DNA from 2 places in the Solibacillus sp. R5-41 genome. Region 2 is predicted to be linked to the other one. Evidence: a T-box and tRNA genes for the amino acid it is inferred to sense, from the RefSeq annotation. Region 2 holds a T-box; the other holds one or more tRNA genes.
What was found. The T-box of region 2 lies ahead of trpS (tryptophan--tRNA ligase). A T-box ahead of a tRNA ligase gene usually reads a tRNA of that ligase, here a tRNA-Trp.
Positions count from the first base shown of each region.

Region 1: it has a tRNA-Trp gene. The T-box ahead of trpS (tryptophan--tRNA ligase) is inferred to sense a tRNA for this amino acid. The anticodon was not compared.

Region 1 is NZ_CP024123.1:3,714,550-3,721,059, forward strand. It holds gene CSE16_RS18395 (spore germination protein) at 1-671, opposite strand, end outside; gene CSE16_RS22090 (DMT family transporter) at 1,128-1,358, shown strand; tRNA gene CSE16_RS18410 (tRNA-Leu) at 1,377-1,458, opposite strand; tRNA gene CSE16_RS18415 (tRNA-Cys) at 1,509-1,582, opposite strand; tRNA gene CSE16_RS18420 (tRNA-Gly) at 1,605-1,679, opposite strand; tRNA gene CSE16_RS18425 (tRNA-Gln) at 1,693-1,767, opposite strand; tRNA gene CSE16_RS18430 (tRNA-His) at 1,796-1,871, opposite strand; tRNA gene CSE16_RS18435 (tRNA-His) at 1,919-1,994, opposite strand; tRNA gene CSE16_RS18440 (tRNA-Trp) at 2,027-2,100, opposite strand; tRNA gene CSE16_RS18445 (tRNA-Tyr) at 2,112-2,195, opposite strand; tRNA gene CSE16_RS18450 (tRNA-Thr) at 2,202-2,277, opposite strand; tRNA gene CSE16_RS18455 (tRNA-Phe) at 2,295-2,367, opposite strand; tRNA gene CSE16_RS18460 (tRNA-Asp) at 2,390-2,465, opposite strand; tRNA gene CSE16_RS18465 (tRNA-Met) at 2,469-2,543, opposite strand; tRNA gene CSE16_RS18470 (tRNA-Val) at 2,561-2,636, opposite strand; tRNA gene CSE16_RS18475 (tRNA-Glu) at 2,659-2,733, opposite strand; tRNA gene CSE16_RS18480 (tRNA-Ser) at 2,752-2,843, opposite strand; tRNA gene CSE16_RS18485 (tRNA-Asn) at 2,852-2,926, opposite strand; rRNA gene rrf (5S ribosomal RNA) at 2,941-3,056, opposite strand; rRNA gene CSE16_RS18495 (23S ribosomal RNA) at 3,182-6,108, opposite strand; tRNA gene CSE16_RS18500 (tRNA-Ala) at 6,261-6,336, opposite strand; tRNA gene CSE16_RS18505 (tRNA-Ile) at 6,371-6,447, opposite strand.
Region 2 is NZ_CP024123.1:718,976-725,485, reverse strand. It holds gene mecA (adaptor protein MecA) at 1-403, opposite strand, end outside; gene spxA (transcriptional regulator SpxA) at 1,120-1,518, opposite strand; T-box leader at 1,946-2,163, shown strand; gene trpS (tryptophan--tRNA ligase) at 2,222-3,211, shown strand; gene fabF (beta-ketoacyl-ACP synthase II) at 3,478-4,722, opposite strand; gene CSE16_RS03250 (beta-ketoacyl-ACP synthase III) at 4,771-5,706, opposite strand; gene CSE16_RS03245 (YjzD family protein) at 6,129-6,326, shown strand; gene CSE16_RS03240 (ATP-dependent Clp protease ATP-binding subunit) at 6,388-6,510, opposite strand, start outside.

The DNA.
Region 1 (6,510 bases), 1.3 Mb from region 2:
TTTGCAATTCCTTTGATATACATCATGGCAACATTCGTTTTCGTACGTTTTCCAATAACTTTTGATTCCATCCAGAGATTTGGGTCTTTCAGTCTTCTACGAACTAATGCGGTATTTACACGCAAATTTTCGGAGAATCCTTCGCGGGGTCCTCTTACTACCACTTGGGCTGTTGCTTCCGTTACTCCACGCTCAACCCAATACCTATTGGAAATGATTAAACCTTGGGCATATCCATCGATTAAAAGAATCGTATCCCCCGATAAAAGTCCAGTAAAAAGCACTTCAAAATTAGTTATTTCTTTAATTTCTCCTACTGTCATGGCATAATCTTTTAAAATGCTAATAAGATTTTGTTCAGGAGATAGCTTTTTCTGTAATTCGGTCCCTTTGATATCTAGCATGAGCGTTTCCAAAATAAAATTTTGTAATGAGGTTGTATCGGTTAATCCATCTGTATAGAAAATACCGGCTTTAATTGTTTCTTCTTTTCCAATTCGAATTTCTCTAATGATAATATCCGAGCTTTTTCCAAGTGAATCTTTTATTATTTGTATATTTTCTTGAAGGTTTGTTTTTAATTCGTTTGCTGAACTTGTCTCCATCATTTGACTAGCTGAAATAGAATTTGAATGCATTTTAGAATTACTTTTCTTTCTGAAAAAGCCCATAGACTACCTCACATTTACTTTTTATTTTTTTGTCGTTCTATATTAATTTTATTTATTACTTTCCTAGTTAGGAATATATTTGATTATCCTTAAACTTTTCTATTAAGAATGTTGATAAGAGATGGATTTTCATTTTCTTGAGCATGAGGAAACTCCTTTCAACTGAAAAGTCTTAAACACATATTTTTTCTAAACTAAATAAATCATACTACTATTATTAAATAGCAGGATTTTTTCGACAAAACTTCTAATTAAGGGACAAAAAAAGTAAATGGAAAAATACACTTCCCATCTACCAAAATATTAAAATACTGCAGTAATTAATAAAGCTTTCGTAAACACTGTACACCCATGGTTGGCTCGGAAGTAAGGAAGGCCGTATCAATAAGGAAAAAATATTTGCTGTTACATCAATGATAATAGCGCTTATTTTAGTTAACAAGGAGGTCTAAAAAGATGGGGATATTTATGATTCTATTTACTTTACTTGGTGGTATCACATTGAGCGCACAATCAGCTATTAATGGTACATTTAGCCGTAAAGCGGGAACAATTGAAATAACATTCTTAATCTTTGTAACTGGTTCTATGTTTTTAGCTCTACTCTATCGCATTCCTGAAAACAGAAAAAACCCACAAACCCTGATATATCAAGGTTTATGGGCTTTCAAATGTTTCTTATCTTGACTAAAAAACATCTAAATATACCGATAGTCGGGGTCGAACCGACACTCCTCACGGAACGCGATTTTGAGTCGCGCGCGTCTGCCAATTCCGCCATATCGGCAAAGCAAAAAAAAGGAATAAAAAAAACCGGAATAACCGATTTAAAGTATATGGAGGCGGCAACCGGATTTGAACCGGTGGTAGAGGTGTTGCAGACCTGTGCCTTACCACTTGGCTATGCCGCCATATATTATATATTTATAGTTTTGGAGCGGAAGACGAGGTTCGAACTCGCGACCCCCACCTTGGCAAGGTGGTGTTCTACCACTGAACTACTTCCGCAAATATAAAAAAATGGCTGGGGAACCTGGATTCGAACCAGGGCATGACGGAATCAAAATCCGTTGCCTTACCGCTTGGCTATACCCCAATAAAGGTAATTTAAATTTTATAAGAAATGGGGCGACTGATGGGAATCGAACCCACGAATGCCTGAACCACAATCAGGTGCGTTAACCACTTCGCCACAACCGCCATTATAATATCTTACTTGAAAATTAATATTTTAAAAAAAAATAGAATGGGGCGACTGATGGGAATCGAACCCACGAATGCCTGAACCACAATCAGGTGCGTTAACCACTTCGCCACAACCGCCACTATATTATTTTGTTTACTATTTGATTAATTGGCAGGGGCAGTAGGAATCGAACCCACACTGACGGTTTTGGAGACCGTAGTTCTACCTTTAAACTATGCCCCTGTAATTAAAAATGGTGGTGGGGGACGGATTCGAACCGCCGAACCCTAAGGAGCGGATTTACAGTCCGCCGCGTTTAGCCACTTCGCTACCCCACCGAGTAATGGTGCCGGCGAAAGGAGTCGAACCCTCGACCTACTGATTACAAGTCAGTTGCTCTACCAACTGAGCTACACCGGCAAATTAAATTTATAAAGTGGGTCAGGACGGAATCGAACCGCCGACACTTAGAGCTTCAATCTAATGCTCTACCAACTGAGCTACTGACCCATAATTATGTATAAGTTATAAATGGCGGTCCCGACCGGGATCGAACCGGCGATCTCCTGCGTGACAGGCAGGCATGTTAACCGCTACACCACGGGACCATTTGGTTGCGGGGACAGGACTTGAACCTGTGACCTTCGGGTTATGAGCCCGACGAGCTACCACTGCTCCACCCCGCGATAATACTATTTATTTATGGTGGAGGATGACGGGCTCGAACCGCCGACCCTCTGCTTGTAAGGCAGATGCTCTCCCAGCTGAGCTAATCCTCCATGCTGGATACTAACTATTTAATGGTGACCCGTACGGGATTCGAACCCGTGTTACCGCCGTGAAAGGGCGGTGTCTTAACCGCTTGACCAACGGGCCATTAAAACTATTATAGTCTGGCGGAGAGTAAGGGATTTGAACCCTTGATGCAGTGTTATCCGCATACACGATTTCCAATCGTGCTCCTTCGACCTCTCGGACAACTCTCCAAGAAGATTGGCTCCGAAGGTAGGACTCGAACCTACGACCAACCGGTTAACAGCCGGTTGCTCTACCACTGAGCTACTTCGGAATAGTTTTATGTTAGCCTAGCGATGTCCTACTCTCACAGGGGGAAGCCCCCAACTACCATCGGCGCTAAAGAGCTTAACTTCCGTGTTCGGTATGGGAACGGGTGTGACCTCTTTGCCATCATCACTAGACTATTTTAAAAGACAAGATTTATTATATCGTATTTACTAATGAAAATCAAGTCTTTATTAGTAAAAAAATAAATTTTATTCTTTCAAAACTGGATAAACGTTTCATTGAAAATGTGCAATAAATTGTGGTTAAGTCCTCGACCGATTAGTATTCGTCAGCTCCATATGTCGCCACACTTCCACCTCGAACCTATCTACCTGATCGTCTTTCAGGGGTCTTACTTACTTGCGTAATGGGAAATCTCATCTTGAGGGGGGCTTCATGCTTAGATGCTTTCAGCACTTATCCCGTCCACACATAGCTACCCAGCGATGCCTTTGGCAAGACAACTGGTACACCAGCGGTGTGTCCATCCCGGTCCTCTCGTACTAAGGACAGCTCCTCTCAAATTTCCTACGCCCACGACGGATAGGGACCGAACTGTCTCACGACGTTCTGAACCCAGCTCGCGTACCGCTTTAATGGGCGAACAGCCCAACCCTTGGGACCGACTACAGCCCCAGGATGCGATGAGCCGACATCGAGGTGCCAAACCTCCCCGTCGATGTGGACTCTTGGGGGAGATAAGCCTGTTATCCCCGGGGTAGCTTTTATCCGTTGAGCGATGGCCCTTCCATGCGGAACCACCGGATCACTAAGCCCGTCTTTCGACCCTGCTCGACTTGTAGGTCTCGCAGTCAAGCTCCCTTATGCCTTTACACTCTACGAATGATTTCCAACCATTCTGAGGGAACCTTTGGGCGCCTCCGTTACTCTTTAGGAGGCGACCGCCCCAGTCAAACTGTCCGCCTGACACTGTCTCCTACCCCGTTAAGGGGCATGGGTTAGAAGTTCAATACAACCAGGGTAGTATCCCACTGACGCCTCCTTCGAAGCTGGCGCTCCGAGATCTCTGGCTCCTACCTATCCTGTACAAGTTGTACCAAAATTCAATATCAGGCTACAGTAAAGCTCCACGGGGTCTTTCCGTCCTGTCGCGGGTAACCTGCATCTTCACAGGTACTATAATTTCACCGAGTCTCTCGTTGAGACAGTGCCCAGATCGTTACGCCTTTCGTGCGGGTCGGAACTTACCCGACAAGGAATTTCGCTACCTTAGGACCGTTATAGTTACGGCCGCCGTTTACTGGGGCTTCAATTCGTAGCTTCGCTTGCGCTAACCACTCCTCTTAACCTTCCAGCACCGGGCAGGCGTCAGCCCCTATACTTCACCTTACGGTTTTGCAGAGACCTGTGTTTTTGCTAAACAGTCGCCTGGGCCTATTCACTGCGGCTCTCGTGCGCTTGCACGCTCAAGAGCACCCCTTCTCCCGAAGTTACGGGGTCATTTTGCCGAGTTCCTTAACGAGAGTTCTCTCGCACACCTTAGGATTCTCTCCTCGACTACCTGTGTCGGTTTGCGGTACGGGCACCTCTCACCTCGATAGAGGCTTTTCTTGGCAGTGTGAAATCAGGAACTTCGTCCATACGGACTCGTCATCACAGCTCAACGTATCAGTGTGCGGATTTGCCTACACACACGCCTTACTGCTTGAACAGAGACAACCAACGCTCTGCTTACCCTATCCTACTGCGTCCCCCCATTTCTCAAACGGTGAGGAGGTGGTACAGGAATATCAACCTGTTGTCCATCGCCTACGCCTATCGGCCTCGGCTTAGGTCCCGACTAACCCTGAGCGGACGAGCCTTCCTCAGGAAACCTTAGTCATACGGTGGACGGGATTCTCACCCGTCTTTCGCTACTCATACCGGCATTCTCACTTCTAAGCGCTCCACCAGTCCTTCCGGTCTGACTTCAACGCCCTTAGAACGCTCTCCTACCACGCATCCATACGGATGCATCCACAGCTTCGGTGAATCGTTTAGCCCCGATAAATTTTCGGCGCAGCGTCACTCGACCAGTGAGCTATTACGCACTCTTTAAATGGTGGCTGCTTCTAAGCCAACATCCTGGTTGTCTAAGCAACGCCACATCCTTTTCCACTTAACGATTACTTTGGGACCTTAGCTGGTGGTCTGGGCTGTTTCCCTCTTGACTACGGATCTTATCACTCGCAGTCTGACTCCCGTGTATAAATATCTGGCATTCGGAGTTTGTCTGAATTCGGTAAAGCGAGATGCCCCCCTAGTCCAAACAGTGCTCTACCTCCAGTATTCTCAATCACGAGGCTAGCCCTAAAGCTATTTCGGAGAGAACCAGCTATCTCCAGGTTCGATTGGAATTTCTCCGCTACCCACACCTCATCCCCGCACTTTTCAACGTGCGTGGGTTCGGGCCTCCAGTAAGTGTTACCTCACCTTCACCCTGGACATGGGTAGATCACCTGGTTTCGGGTCTACGACCACGTACTAATTCGCCCTATTCAGACTCGCTTTCGCTGCGGCTCCGTCTCATCAACTTAACCTCGCACGTAATCGTAACTCGCCGGTTCATTCTACAAAAGGCACGCTATCACCCATTAACGGGCTCTAACTACTTGTAGGCACACGGTTTCAGGATCTATTTCACTCCCCTTCCGGGGTGCTTTTCACCTTTCCCTCACGGTACTGGTTCACTATCGGTCACTAGGTAGTATTTAGCCTTGGGAGATGGTCCTCCCAGATTCCGACGGAATTTCACGTGTTCCGCCGTACTCAGGATACATTCAAGAGGGAATGAGGTTTCACTTACAGGGCTTTTACCTTCTATGGCGGGCCTTTCCAAGCCGCTTCAACTATCTCATTCTTTTGTAACTCCGTATAGAATGTCCTACAACCCCAAAGAGCAAGCTCTTTGGTTTGGGCTCTTCCCGTTTCGCTCGCCGCTACTCAGGGAATCGAATTTTCTTTCTGTTCCTGCAGGTACTTAGATGTTTCAGTTCCCTGCGTCTGTCCTCAACACGCTATGTATTCACGTGAAGATACTATGTGATTAAACATAGTGGGTTCCCCCATTCGGAAATCTCTGGATCAAAGCTTACTTACAGCTCCCCAAAGCATATCGGTGTTAGTGCCGTCCTTCTTCGACTCCTAGTGCCAAGGCATCCACCGTGCGCCCTTATTAACTTAACCAATAAGTTACACTTACTCAAATGAGTAAGATTTTAAAAGATTGCACGATCAATTTCTTGATCATTTTTTTATTGCTTTCAATGTCGTTTTATCCAGTTTTCAAAGAACAAGTTATTTTTGCTTTGCAATAATTTTATCACAAAGGCAAGTCTTGGTGGAGCCTAGCGGGATCGAACCGCTGACCTCCTGCGTGCAAGGCAGGCGCTCTCCCAGCTGAGCTAAGGCCCCATTTTAATTAAGAGGTATATAAAACAAATTTATATGGTGGGCCTAAATGGACTCGAACCATCGACCTCACGCTTATCAGGCGTGCGCTCTAACCAGCTGAGCTATAGGCCCTCTTAGAAGTTATATAATTTATTCATAAACCTTCAAAACTGAACAGCAAACGTTAATGTTTCA
Region 2 (6,510 bases):
CAATATCTTTAAAACGGAATCGTGCATTTTCAATTGGTTCCTCATCTTTGCTTGATTTACCAAGAGAATTAAAAAGCGCTTCTTCCATATCTGTTAATTGGTCTGCTATATCATGACTTTCTTCAAAAGGGCCTACCATTGATGAAGCATCGGAGTCATTATTGACAGATGCGCGTGTTACTACAACTTCTAAGCCAACTTCAGATGCATTTATGTGAATCCAAATAGGACCTTCTAAATCAAAGTAATCTTCCGTATTAACCTCGCCAATAACGTCCCAGAAAAGTTCTTCCCCTTTTGCACGATTATACCAAATTTCCTCACGACTATAGCCGCGATCCTCGATATCACTATACGTAATAAAAAGTTTTAACGTATTTTCATTAATGCGTTCGATGTCCATTAGACTTCAACTCCTTTCACAGTCACTCATAGAACTACACATTGTATTATCAATTACACCTCGGCGTGTAATTGCGTCCAGTCAATTTTTCTACTGAACGAAAAATAACCAAATTTATTTCACTTAAAGTGCAATGCAAATCCATACTGCTCTACAAAAACTGAGCTAAATACCCTATTTTACAGAAGTAGGATATCTATAATTCTATTGTATGATGGATTGCATCAAAATGAAAAGGAAAAACATTGTTGAGCCGAAATTATTTGAATACTTGAAATTGTATTGTACCTTCACATAGAAATCAAGATTGAATCTTTTCATTTCCATTATTTAAGGAGTTATTCAAATTGGACATTTATTCGATTTTTTTAGGTAATTGTTGTTTTTCTATTCAAAGTAAGTAGTTGGGACCTTACTCCATTTAATCAATTACGCCGAGGCTAACTCTTGTCCAAATTTTTTTGAACAGCTAAAAAAATCGGTAGCATCCGCTGGGGGCTTTGTGTTAACACCATGTTGATACACAGGCGTTGCTGCAGGAGGCGGCGCTCTTAGCTTTAGCACCCCTTATTCACTCGAGATTTGAACCCCCACTGATTGAAGGACACACTTGACATATATTCGGTGGGAAATGAATACTGAAGCAAGTTAATGCAGGATAAAAAAAGATGTTACAGCAGCAAATTTGCATGAGTAACATCTGTCATAAAATTTATTTAGTTAACCATTCTCTGCGCTTCTTGTAGTTGGTAAGCACGAACTTTACGAGGTAGGAATCGACGAATTTCATCTTCGTTATAACCTACTTGTAATCGTTTTTTATCTAAAATAATCGGACGACGTAATAATCCTGGATATTCTTGAATAAGCTCATATAACCGTTGTAGGGGTAAATTTTCTACATCTACATTTAGTTTTTGGAAGATTTTTGATCTCGTTGAAATAATTTCATCTGTGCCATCTTCTGTCATACTTAAAATTTCCTTGATCTCACTTATTGTAAGTGGTTCAGAAAATATATTACGTTCTGTATACGAGATATCATGCTCTTCTAACCATGCTTTCGCTTTTCGACATGAAGTACAACTTGGTGAAGTAAATAATGTTACTAACATTGTCTCACTCCCTCTCCTCATTAAATCAAATGTTGACGAATTAATCGTTAATTTAGAATTAATTTAATTTAAGATTATGCTTCCATTATACAGGAAAAGGTACCGTTTGAATATACATTGTCAATAAATAAACACAGGTTTACACCAAAAAAATATGCACACTTTTTCTCTAAAAAACACATTTCCTATAGCATTTATGTGTTACATCAAAAAATACCTACAACGCGGATTCTGAAAACGTCCATTGCAACCTTTTTTTCTCAATTATAAAAATCAATTGAGAAAAAAGTATCAGTTCAAAGGAATTATCCTAATGAAAACTTTTCAGTAATCTTACTATTACCATTTTTAATGTTTTTTATTCAAAAAAAGAAAGAAAACATTTGCAATTTTTCTAAAATGTACGATATAATCACTTTCAATATTATGAAAAACGATGACGAAGAGTAGTACATTTAATCCAGAATGTAAAGAGAGTCTGTGGACGGTGCGAACAGATCATTCATTAAATGGAATGGACTTCCGAGTTAGCTTTATGAACCATTTTCTCAGTAGTAAAGCTCGAATCTTCACGTTACGAAGAAGAGTGGCTAATTTTTTGGCAAGCTGGGTGGTACCGCGGATTTTACATCATTCGTCCCTTCTATTTTTAATAGAGGACGCATGATGTTTTTATTTTGTCCAAATTCGAGGAGGTATTTTTATGAAAACCATTTTTTCAGGCGTACAGCCAACAGGAACGATTACACTAGGCAATTACATCGGTGCGATTAAACAATTCCCTGCACTACAGGATGAGGGGAATGCGATTTACTGCATCGTTGATCAACATGCGATTACCGTTCCACAAGACCGTTTAGAGCTACGTAAAAATATTCGCTCATTAGCTGCAATGTATATTGCTGTAGGGATTGACCCAACTAAATCAACACTATTCATTCAATCCGAAGTACCTGCACATGCTCAGGCAGGATGGATTTTACAATGTGTCGCATCAATTGGTGAGTTGGAGCGCATGACGCAATTTAAAGATAAATCACACGGAAAAGAATCTGTTTCCGCAGCACTTCTAACTTATCCGCCGTTAATGGCCGCTGATATCCTTTTATACAATACGGAGATCGTACCTGTTGGAGATGATCAAAAGCAACATATCGAATTAACTCGTGACTTAGCCGAGCGCTTCAATAAACGTTACAATGATGTATTAACGATTCCAGATATTCAATTACCAAAAGAAGGCGCTCGCATTAAATCGTTGCAAGAGCCTACGAAAAAAATGTCGAAATCTGATCCAAACTTAAAGGCAACAATTCGTCTACTTGATACAGCGAAAGAAATTGAAAAGAAAATTAAGTCAGCGGTAACGGATTCTGAAGGTATTGTAAAATTCGATATTGAAAACAAACCAGGTGTTTCAAATTTATTAACAATCGAATCTGCATTATCAGGTATTTCCATCCCACAATTAGAAAAGAAATACGAAGGTAAAGGTTACGGTGATTTTAAAGCTGGTGTTGCAGAAGCGGTAATTACTCATTTAACGCCTATTCAAGAACGTTATAACGAATTAATTGATTCACCAGAACTTGATACCATATTAGATGAAGGTGCTGTAAAAGCAAATGCTATTGCTTCAAAAACGCTTAAGAAAATGGAGAACGCGATGGGGTTAGGGAGAAAACGACGATAAACATAATCCCTAAAGTACTAATCGCTAAATAAATTTCTACACTATTTAATATGTACAACAATACAGCACGCCATGAATAACCGAGTGTGCGGTAATTTAAGTACAAGATGATATTACTAACGGACATGACACAAATTCCATAACAAAATAAAAATATGACAAAGCGTGCGATTGACACCATCCTTTGTACAACTATACGAAAAAACAACGTGCATCATGACTGTGCACGTTGTTTTTCATTTTCATAAGTACATTCTTTTAGGAAATTAAGCTTCTGAATATTTTTTGAATAATAGGCAAGCGTTATGACCGCCAAAGCCTAAAGAATTGCTTAATGCGTATTCAATCGATGCTTTTCGTGCCTCATTCGGAACATAATCTAAATCACATTCCGGATCTGGGTCATGTAAATTCATCGTCGGTGGTAAAATACCCTCTTTTAACGCCATTAACGTAAAGATTGCCTCAATACCACCAGCTGCACCTAATAAATGGCCGGTTACACTTTTTGTTGAACTCATTGCCAATTGGTAGGCATGCTCACCAAATACAGTTTTCACCGCTTGCGTTTCGAATAAATCGTTATATGGTGTACTTGTACCGTGTGCATTAATATAACCAACTTGTTCTGGTGCAACGTTTGCATCATTTAATGCCATCGCCATTGCACGTGCAGCACCTTCACCATTTGGAGCTGGCGCTGTAATATGATGGGCATCACCAGTCGCACCATAGCCGACTACTTCACCATAAATTTTCGCACCGCGCGCTTTAGCATGCTCTAACTCTTCCAAAATTAAAATCCCTGCACCTTCACCAATAACGAAGCCATCACGATTTTTATCAAATGGACGAGAAGCTGTGTTGACATCTGGGTTTAATGATAATGCTGTGTTTGAACTAAAACCAGCAATGGCCATTGTCACAATCGGCGCTTCTGCCCCACCTGTAATCATGACATCCGCATCACCACGTTCAATGACTTTAAACGCATCACCGATTGAATTTGTACCAGATGCACAAGCTGTTACAGAGCAAGAGTTGACACCTTTTGCGCCAAGATAAATAGATACTTGACCTGAAGCCATATCTGGTATCATCATCGGTACGAAGAATGGACTAACACGACGTACACCGCGCTCTTGGAATGTTAAAAACTGCTGTTCATGCGTTTCCATACCGCCAATTCCTGAACCAATCCAAACCCCCACTCGTGGAGCCATTTCTTCAGTAATTGTTAAATCTGCATCCTTTGCTGCCATCATAGACGCCGCAATTGCGTAATGTGTGAAGCGATCCATTTTGCGCGCTTCTTTTTTCTCGACATAATCTTCTATATTAAAGTCTGTTACTTCTGCCGCAACAGAAACAGTAAATTTACTCGTATCTACACGTGTTAATGGGCCTACACCTGATTTACCTGCAACTACATTTTCCCATGCTTGTTCGGCACTATTTCCAACTGGTGTTACGGCGCCAATACCTGTCACAACTACTCGTCTTTTTTCCATCATTCTATTCTCCTTTTACTTGATTATTTGCTCGATTTTGGTATGTTCTTATTTTCCCCATTTAATTGCTAAGGCACCCCATGTGAGTCCTCCACCAAAACCAACAAGGACAACGATATCATCATCTTTTATTTTTCCTGATTCAAGATCATCCACAATCGAAATACCAATGGATGCGGCAGAAGTGTTGCCGTACTTATGAATCGTTTTAGACATTTTTTCTTCTGGTAAGTCTAGACGTTCGCGCGCAGCTTCCATAATACGAATATTCGCCTGATGGGGCACTAAATAATCAACATCTGCCTTTGTTAGTCCCGCTTTTTCAATAACACTTAAAGCCGATTCTCCCATTTGACGAACGGCAAATTTAAATACTTCGCGTCCATTCATAAAGATATTGCTTTCTTCATCTATCTTCAAATGCTTTCCGCCTGTACCATCCGCGCCAAGCTCAAAAGATAAAATCCCTCTACCTTCTGAAACTTTCCCAATTACCGCTGCACTAGCCCCATCACCAAATAATATAGCTGTATTACGGTCGTTCCAATCGACAATTTTCGATAACTTCTCAACACCTACTACTAATATATAGTCATAGCTATTATTGTTAATAAACTGTTGAGCGATTGTCGTTGCATAAATGAACCCTGAGCATGCTGCTGAAATGTCCATTGCGCCACAATTAGAAGCACCTAACCGTTCTTGAATTTGGCATGCAACACTTGGAAAGTTTTGATCTTGCGTAACCGTTGCCACGATAATTAATCCAACTTGCTGTGCTGTTATTCCTGCATTTGCTATTGCTTTTTCTGCTGCTTTATATGCTAAATCAGATGTTTCTTCACTTTCTGCAATATGACGCTGTTCAATTCCAGTTCGAGTACGAATCCATTCATCTGATGTATCTAATATTTTTTCAAAATCAAAATTTGTCATTATTTTTTCAGGTACGTACTTACTAATCCCGATAATCCCTGCATTCATTTTGTATCCCCCTTGGATTTCTATCCCATCCACCTTTATTTCTTACACTAATAATTAGTATCTGGTCTTAATTATAGACCATAACTTTTCTGAAAACAATAAAAAAATCTCACTTGGTTAAGTAAGAGAAAGTTAAATGACCTTGCACAAAGCACAAAGATGAGTCATCCAGATTTGTGCTAACATTGTCTGTGTGACTCATGTGCATAGCCAGCCTAACAAGCACGCACTTTGTTAGAATCCATAATAGAAAACTTACATCAATAGGATAGAATATTTTGTTTAACTTATATAGTTCCAAAAAAATTGACAACTTACTGAATTGTTCTATTCTCTATTTTATTTTTTAGTACGCTTATGGTATGATATTGAGGATGTAATTCTATAATAAAGATTTAAATAAGTTCAATGAGGTGAATTTGATGCAATATATCGTTACTTTCTTTTGGTCATTTTTATTAGTGTCTATGCTAAACTACGTAGTAAGCTCTGTATTGAATGTTGACTTTAACTTCTTAAACGGTGCTATTATTTCATTAGCATTCAGCGTTTTAGTATTTGTTATCGCAGCTGTTATTCCGAACGAATCAACACCAGAATTCGAAGCAGAACAACACTAATTAAGAAAGACATCCATCCGTGCAAATAGCGCCGAGTGGATGTCTTTTTTTTGCTTAACAATTATTTTTTGATTTGGATTTCTCCGTCTTCAATGCTAATATGAAGCGTTTCTCCAGCCGTTACTTCCCCTTTTAATAACTCTCGCGCAACAATCGTTTCTAAATGACGCTGTACAAATCGTTT